Regions from separate parts of the Flavonifractor sp. An9 genome, predicted to be linked through region 2. Evidence: a T-box and tRNA genes for the amino acid it is inferred to sense, from the RefSeq annotation. Region 2 holds a T-box; the other holds one or more tRNA genes.
The links. The T-box of region 2 lies ahead of B5G40_RS06820 (glycine--tRNA ligase). A T-box ahead of a tRNA ligase gene usually reads a tRNA of that ligase, here a tRNA-Gly.

Region 1 (4,167 bases), on a different contig from region 2:
TCTGACTAAGGTCCTCTGGTGGATTCTGGGCGCTGTGGTGCTGGAGGCTCTGCTCCTTCTGCTGAACAAGGTATATGTAAACTTTACCACTGAACAGGTCTATATTGCGGTAGCCCTTCAGGGAATGTTCAATGTATTGTCCATTGTACTGCCGATCTGCTTCGTGGTTTTGCTGATTTGGACCCTGGTATTCTGGCGTGCAGGCCGTTCTCTTTGTCTGCCGGGGGTCCTGACCGGGATTTCTCTGGTGCTGGCCGTGTGTGCGGTGGTCATTCATTACTTCTATGACAAGGGCATCAATTTCCTGTACATCGCGGTGCCTGCGGTGGCCGTGCTGGCGCTGATTTACTATCTCTATCAGCGGGAATTTTTCTTTGCTGCGGTACTCGGTGCTTTGGGTCTGCTGGGCGTTAAGGTTGCTGCTCAGGCTGCCAGCAGTCCTCTGGTGGGATATGGCTATCTGGCTGTACTGGCCGTGATCGTTGTGGTTGCCGCCGTGTGCTTCCGGATGCTCCAGGCTCACAAGGGTGTGTGGAACATCAAAGGTAAGAGCAAGGAAATCCTGCCCAAGAACGCGAACTACGCCATGCTCTATGTGACCTGCGCCCTGGTCGCCGTGGTGGTAATCGCGGCGTGCGTGCTGGGGGCCCTGGCACTGCTGTACGGCGTATTGGTAGCCTGGCTGCTGATCTTGGCGGTCTACTACACCGTGCGTCTCATGTAATTGCGTGAAAGAATAAAAAAGCCCGGTTCGGCAAACGCCGAACCGGGCTTTTTTATTACAGAAGAGCCAGACCGTTGATGACCAGCTTGAACTGGAGACTCAGGTGCTCGGCCGCCCGGCGGCACAGGAGCATCCGCTCTAAAAAGATCTCGAAGTAGTCCATAACGGCACAGAACTCTGTATTGATGGTCAGAGTCAGGGTAATGGTACCGGCATCCTTGTCCAGCGAAAGATCGGAACGCTCGGCGGCGTAGTTGACCCGATCATGGATGTCAAAGCTTTGGTGCTCCTTGTTGCGGACCCGGCTGCGGCGCACGTCGGTCTTGTCGGCAAGGATCAGGGCGGCGGCCACAGGATTGACCGGGAAGGCGGTAGAGTCGTCGTGATGGCCGATGGCGGTGATGACAGCGGCTACATCTGCCGGTTCCATTCCCATCTTATCCAAAATACGAAAGGCCATAACCGCGCCGGTTTGGGCGTGATCGTGGCGGTTGACCACGTTGCCGATGTCGTGCATAAAACCAGCAATGCGGGCCAGTTCCTGCTGATGAGCATCATAACCAAGCTGTACCAGAATGTCAGCAGCGACCTCAGCGCAGCGTGTCACATGGGCAAAGCTGTGTTCTGTAAAACCCAGTGCCGACAGCGAATGGTCGGCCTGTGTGATATAGGTGCGGATTTCTTCCGATTGGCGTACCATCTGATAACTGATTTTCATACCGGGATTTCCTCCTCTGCCAGATAGCCTGCTCTCTCATCATAACCAAGGAAGGCCTGTTTTGCAAGTTGGAGAAAAATTTTTCTGGACTGTGCAAAAAAGCGTTGACAAATAGCAAATGGTATGCTACTATATTCTGGCTGACGTACTTAACAACAGTCAGCGCCCATGCGGGTGTAGTTCAATGGTAGAATCCCAGCCTTCCAAGCTGGTCGCGTGGGTTCGATTCCCATCACCCGCTCCATACGCGCCTGTAGCTCAGGTGGATAGAGCAACTGCCTTCTAAGCAGTGGGTCAGGGGTTCGAGTCCCTTCAGGCGTGCCATTTTCCCGCTTGGTTTTTCCATATGGTGGGTGTAGTTCAGTTGGTAGAGCATCGGATTGTGGTTCCGAGTGTCGCGGGTTCGAGTCCCGTCACCCACCCCATAAACGCATGGCGGAAGGGCCGGAGCGTCCGCTCCGGCCCCTTTGCTATTGACCAGCCATGTTGGGGTGTAGCCAAGTGGTAAGGCACGGGACTTTGACTCCCGCATTCGCTGGTTCGAGCCCAGCCATCCCAGCCATATGACTCGTTAGCTCAGTCGGCAGAGCAACTGCCTTTTAAGCAGTGGGTCCGGGGTTCGAATCCCCGACGGGTCACCAAAAAGAAAACCCTGTAGCTTCAAAGGCTACAGGGTTTTTTCTTACTCTTGCAATAGAAAGCGCGATTCCGGTTTGGCGTTTTCAGTTCCTGCTTCCGTAATGAAAAACCGGGTTCAAGTGCAGAAATTGCACACGGCGTTACACACGGGTTTACCTAGATCTCAGCGATCATTTTCATAATTGTCACCCCTTAATATAACGGTAAAGTTTTTCCAGGTCGGTGCGGTCAATGGTCATGTCACCAATCAGCGGAATACTAATAGTCTGCTTTTTGCCGTTAGCAAACTGCGGAGCAACGGCCTGGTACAGCTTGTCGATATCCACGTTGCCCTCGGCGTCGATCACGTCCAGAACGGCGACCGCAGGATGCTCCCGGTACTTCTCCATCAGACCGACCACGTTGTTGGCGGCCAGCGCCGTGTAGACGCCCAGGCCCAGCTTTTTAATGCCGGTCAGATGGGGAAGAACGTCAGTATCAATGTATTTAACAAGGCCGGTTTTGACCTGCTGCATAGTAACCATAAATACCTCCTGATTTTAGAAAATTAGAAAAGGGGAAGGGCGTCAACCCTTCCCCTTTTTGCGTGTCCGGGCCTTCTTTGTGGGCGTTGGTTCCTCTGCTGTTAGGGCAAATGCCGAAACAGGAACAGCCCTTCAGGCGGCGGGCGTGGTGGTAGTGGCGGCGGCGGGAGTAATGGTTACATTACCCCAGCCGGGGCACACGCTGGTGTTGGGCACCACAGTCTTGGTGATTGCGGACAGCTGGCCCTGCATACAGGTCACAGTGCCGTTGATGGTGGCATTAAAGACCGCCTGCTGGGCAATCTGAGCCTGAAGCGCGTTGATCTGGGCGGTGTAGTCCTTCACCACGTCGGTCAGCTTCTGGTCAACATAGACCTGAGACTCCAGCAGGCCAATGCGGGCGTCCTTGGAGGCAATCTCCTGGGTCAGGTTCAGCTCGTAGCGGTTGACGGCGGTGTTTTCGGAGCAGCAGCCGCCAGCAATGCCGCTATGCAGGTTCAGCAGGCCAGCGCCCCCGTTCAGCAGGCCCAGAGCAGTACCGGCAATTCCGAGACCCAGGCCAGCACCAGCAACACCCTTGCTTGGTGATGTTTTCTCGGTGATGTTCAGCCGGTCTGCAATCTCGTTGTGGGAGAGGTCATCAAAGATTTTGAGCAGCAGCACCTGGCGTTCACGGGGCTTTAGGACTGTGCCATTGATGGCGTCCATTAAACGCTGCTGACTGGTGACGGACTCAACGCGGCGGCGCTCCTCAATGTGGCGGCTGCTCATAGGGGTTTTCCGCAGGTGGGGCAGTTCTTCCCGCCTTTTGTGCCGCCGATCACCGTCTTTCTGGTGGTCTTGTTGGTTTTCTTGGTGGTTGTCTGGGTTGCCTTTGCCATTATTCAGCACCCCCATTCACGGCATTATCGTTGTATTGCTCTCCGTCCACGTTGTTGATAGTGGCGCTGTCACCATCAACCGTCTGGGTGGTAGTTGTTTCGGTGGTGGTCGTGGTCTCCTCAATGACTACGCCCTCCTCTAGGATGCGGTGAATTGCTGCAATCTCACCGCCCTGGCGATGGATCACGGTGCCCTGATAAATGCAAACACAGAGGCACACGGCAGCCAGCACGGCGGCCAACACAGAGACCAGCCGGAGACGCCGCGCCGCTGCTGTAGCCGCCTGGACATCTTCCCGGGCACTGTCCCACATCTTTAGAACCAGCTTCAAAAGCCCCTGGCTCATCTGTAGACCTTCACGCTCGGCTTCGTCAATGATCTTCTTTGCGTCGTCCATTTAACTCATCCTCTCTAAAATCTTTTGGAGCGCTGCGTTAATAACCTGCCGGTCTTCCATGCGATTCTCCAGGTTTTCCAGCCTGTTGAAAAGGGTCTTGATTTTCTCGGAGTGGCTGGCGTGAATGCCGGCCGCAGTCTGCTGCCACTCTGCGATTTTGTCCAGCTTCCGGCTCATTTCCGTAGTGGTGTTTATAAGCTGGTCCATTTTCCCGTCCTGCTGCGGGTCCGGTTTTGTGTCGCGGCCAATGCCGTAAAAGAGGGACACGGCGGAGACTCCGACG
Region 2 (4,167 bases):
AGCCTTGACCTGGTCCATGGGAATGCGCACCTGCTCCATGGAGTCGCGCTCACGGATGGTGACGCAGTTGTCGGCGGGGGTGTTCTCGTCGCCCACGGTCTGGAAGTCCAGGGTGATGCAGAAGGGGGTGCCGATCTCGTCCTGGCGGCGATAGCGCTTGCCGATGGAGCCGGCGTCGTCGTAGTCCACCATGAAGTCGCGGGCCAGCTCATCACGCAGCTGCTGGGCGGGGCCGGCCAGCACTTCCTTCTTGCTCAGGGGCAGCACGGCGCACTTGAAGGGGGCCAGAGCGGGGTGGAGGCGCAGCACGGTGCGGATGTCGTCGTTGCCCTTCTTGTCCTGGCCAACCACTTCCTGATCGAAGGCATCCACCAGGAAGGCCAGGGTCACGCGGTCGGCGCCCAGGGAGGGCTCCACCACGTAGGGGATATAGTGCTCGCCGGTCTCCTGGTCGAAGTAGGTCATATCCTTGCCGGAGACGTTCTGGTGCTGGGTCAGGTCGTAGTCGGTACGGTCGGCCACGCCCCACAGCTCGCCCCAGCCGAAGGGGAAGAGGAACTCGAAGTCGGTGGTGCCCTTGGAGTAGAAGCACAGCTCTTCGGGGCTGTGATCACGCAGCCGCAGGTTCTCCTCCTGCATCCCCAGGCTCAGCAGCCACTCCTTGCAGAAGGAGCGCCAGTACTGGAACCACTCCATGTCGGTGCCCGGCTTGCAGAAGAACTCCAGCTCCATCTGCTCGAACTCACGGGTACGGAAGGTGAAGTTGCCGGGGGTGATCTCGTTGCGGAAGGACTTGCCCACCTGGCACACGCCGAAGGGCAGCTTCTTGCGGGTGGTGCGCTGGATGTTCTGGAAGTTGACAAAAATGCCCTGGGCGGTCTCAGGCCGCAGGTACACGGTGTTCTTGGCGTCCTCGGTGACGCCCTGGAAGGTCTTGAACATCAGGTTGAACTGACGGATGTCGGTGAAGTTGTGCTTGCCGCAGGTGGGGCAGGGGATGTTGTTCTCCTCGATGAAGTTCTTCATTTCCTCCTGGGAGAAGGCGTCGATGGGCTTGGGCAGCTCCACGCTGTTCTCAGCGCACCAGTCCTCGATGAGCTTGTCGGCGCGGAAACGCTCCTTACACTCCTTACAGTCCATCAGAGGATCGGAGAAGCCGCCCAGATGGCCGGAGGCCACCCAGGTCTGGGGGTTCATGAGAATGGCGGCGTCCAGACCCACGTTATAGGGGTTCTCCTGGACGAACTTCTTCCACCAGGCCTTCTTGACGTTGTTCTTCAGCTCCACACCCAGAGGGCCGTAGTCCCAGGTGTTGGCCAGGCCGCCGTAGATCTCGGAGCCGGAGAAGATGAAGCCCCGGCCCTTACACAGGGTGACGATCTGCTCCATGGTCTTTTCGGTGTTTTTCATGTCACATACTCCTTTTGTCTGGCTCAGAACAAAAAATAACGCCCTGAGCCGTTTTTCGGCTCAGGGCGAACAAAATGTCCGTGGTTCCACCTGAATTCGTACCTGGCTGGTACGCTCTTCGTTCCCGGTAACGGCGGGGGACCGGCGGGGCATTGCCTCCCCGCGGCTCACGGGCGCCTTCCCTCCACCTCCGCCGGAGCCTTGCACCGTCCGGCTCCTCTCTGGTGCGGAAACATGGGGGTACTCTTCCCGATCACTGCCTTATCGCGGGCTATTCTATCATTTTTTCCCCCTACCGTCAAGGCAAAAAGGGGGGAATCCTCACCGGCGGCCCATAATTTCGTCCAGCAGGGCGTGGGCGGCCTCCTCCTTGCTCATGAGGGGCAGTTCCTTGGCCCCGTCGGCGGCGATGAGGGTGAGCACGTTGGTGTCCACCCCGAAGCCTGCACCCGCCTGCTTCAGGTTGTTGGCGGCAATGAGGTCGATGTGCTTTTTCTCCAGCTTCTTCTTGGAGTTGGCCACCATGTCCCTCGTTTCCATGGAGAAGCCGCACAGGAACTGGCCGGGCGCCCGGTGCTCACCCAGCCAGGCCAGGATGTCGCTGGTGCGGGCCAGGGGGAGGGATAGATCGGAATCGTTGCCGCTCTTTTTGATCTTGTCCTCCGCCACGGTGGCGGGGCGGTAGTCGGCCACGGCGGCAGCCTTGATGATGATATCCTGGTCGGGGGCACGGCTGGTCACCGCGTCAAACATATCCTGGGCGGACACAATGTCCACCACCTCCATGTAGGGGGGCTTTTTCAGGTTCACCGGCCCGGACACCAGGGTAACCTGGGCGCCCCGGGCGGCGGCGGCTTTGGCGATGGCGTAACCCATCTTGCCGGTGGAGTGGTTGGTGAGATAGCGCACCGGGTCCAGAGCCTCCCGGGTGGGACCGGCGGTGACCAGCACCTTCAGGCCGGACATATCCTTCTCGTGGCTCAGGGCGTGGAGGACGGTCTCCAGCAGATCCTCCGGCTCGGGCATTTTGCCCTTGCCCACGGCCCCGCAGGCCAGACGGCCGCTGGCGGGCTCCACGATCTCCCAGCCGTATTTCCGTAAAATGTCCAGGTTGTCCTGGGTGACGGGGTTCTCGTACATTTTGGTGTTCATGGCGGGGGCGGCGATCTTGGGGCAGTTGCAGGCCAGAATAGTGGTGGTCAGCATATCGTCGGCCAGGCCGTGGGCCAGCTTGGCCAGCACGTTGGCGGTGGCGGGAGCCACCAGCACCAGATCGGCCTGGTCGGCCAGAGCGATGTGCTCCACCTGGAACTGATAGTTGCGGTCGAAGGTGTCCACGCTCACCCGGTTGCCGGTGAGGGACTCAAAGGTGTGGGGACCGATGAACTCGGTGGCATTTTTGGTCATGAGCACCTGGACGTTGGCCCCCTGCTTCACCAGGGCGGAGGCCAGGTTGGCGGATTTGTAGCAGGCGATGCCGCCGGTGACCCCCAGCAGCACGGTTTTTCCTTTTAACTGCATAGCAAGAAGCTCCTTATGATCTGTAGGGACGGCCTTCCGCCGCCGTGATGTGTCCCTCAATTATAGCAGACACAAAGTAAGTTTTCCACATTCCCATTGCATTTTGGGGATAAAACCGCTATAATAGCTCCGGCTGTCCCCGTCGGGGACCGCTGTACTCTCAGGAGACGGCAGGTCCCAGCCCATCGGTGGTCAGTCACCCAAAATATGCGCTGTATCCTCTTAAGAGGAACGGCAGCTGGAGGTAATTGAATATGAAAAAAGCGCTCACCCGGTCTCAGCGGAGCAAGCAGGTGCAGGGTATGGCCATTCTGGCTATGTTTACCGGCATCATCTTTTTGCTCACCTTTACACCCCTGGGTCTTATCGACCTGCCTGTGATCAAGGCCACCATTCTCCATGTGCCGGTCATCATCGGTTCCATTCTGCTGGGGCCCAAGAAGGGCGCGTTCCTGGGAGGAATGTTCGGTCTGTCCAGCATGATCAAAAATACGCTGGTACCCGGTCTTTCCTCCTTTGTGTTTTCCCCCTTCATTCCCGTGCCCGGCCTGGACCGGGGCAGCCCCTGGGCCCTGTTCATCTGCTTTGTGCCCCGTATCCTGGTGGGCGTCACCCCCTGGCTGGTGTACACCCTCATTAAGACCCTCTTCCGCAAGTCCAACGCCGGTATCCAGACGGTTGGCATGGTGATCGCCGGTATTGTGGGCGCGCTCACCAACACCGCCCTGGTCATGGGCTCCATCGGCGTCATCTTCACCGAGGCCTATGCCGCCGCCCAGGGCATCCCCGCCGACGCGGTGCTGGGCTTCATCCTGGGCATTGTGGCCGCCAACGGCGTGCCTGAGGCCATTGTGGCCGCCGTCATCACCCCCGCGGTGTGCGTGCCCATGGTGCGCGCTCTCAAGCTGGAGAAGAAGGCTTCCACCGCTGTGGAGCAGCCTGCCTGAGATGCTGCTGACGGTTGACATCGGCAACACCACCGTTGCCATCGCCGGCCTGCGGGGGGATCGGGTGGCCTTTGTAAAAAAGCTGCCCAGTGACCCCGCTCTGGACTGGACCGCATCTCTCCAAGATCTGCTGGAGGGGGTGGAGGCCCAAGGGGCCGTTCTCTCCTCGGTAGTGCCCGCCCTTACCGGCCCGGTAGGGGAGGGGCTGAACGCCATCACCGGAAAGCCTGTCCTGGTGGTGGACAAAACCACCGATACCGGACTGGATCTCAGCGGCTACGATACCGCC

Region 1: it has a tRNA-Gly gene. The T-box ahead of B5G40_RS06820 (glycine--tRNA ligase) is inferred to sense a tRNA for this amino acid. The anticodon was not compared.

Annotation. Positions count from the first base shown of each region.
Region 1 covers NZ_NFHC01000005.1:130,100-134,266, forward strand. The annotation lists gene B5G40_RS05550 (hypothetical protein) at 1-724, shown strand, start outside; gene B5G40_RS05555 (HD domain-containing protein) at 780-1,442, opposite strand; tRNA gene B5G40_RS05560 (tRNA-Gly) at 1,613-1,686, shown strand; tRNA gene B5G40_RS05565 (tRNA-Arg) at 1,690-1,766, shown strand; tRNA gene B5G40_RS05570 (tRNA-His) at 1,792-1,867, shown strand; tRNA gene B5G40_RS05575 (tRNA-Gln) at 1,930-2,004, shown strand; tRNA gene B5G40_RS05580 (tRNA-Lys) at 2,008-2,083, shown strand; gene B5G40_RS05585 (hypothetical protein) at 2,267-2,605, opposite strand; gene B5G40_RS05590 (RNA polymerase sigma factor) at 2,738-3,376, opposite strand; gene B5G40_RS05595 (hypothetical protein) at 3,486-3,884, opposite strand; gene B5G40_RS05600 (hypothetical protein) at 3,885-4,167, opposite strand, start outside.
Region 2 covers NZ_NFHC01000007.1:101,067-105,233, reverse strand. The annotation lists gene B5G40_RS06820 (glycine--tRNA ligase) at 1-1,410, opposite strand, end outside; T-box leader at 1,469-1,676, opposite strand; gene coaBC (bifunctional phosphopantothenoylcysteine decarboxylase/phosphopantothenate--cysteine ligase CoaBC) at 1,732-2,931, opposite strand; gene B5G40_RS06810 (ECF transporter S component) at 3,186-3,878, shown strand; gene B5G40_RS06805 (type III pantothenate kinase) at 3,880-4,167, shown strand, end outside.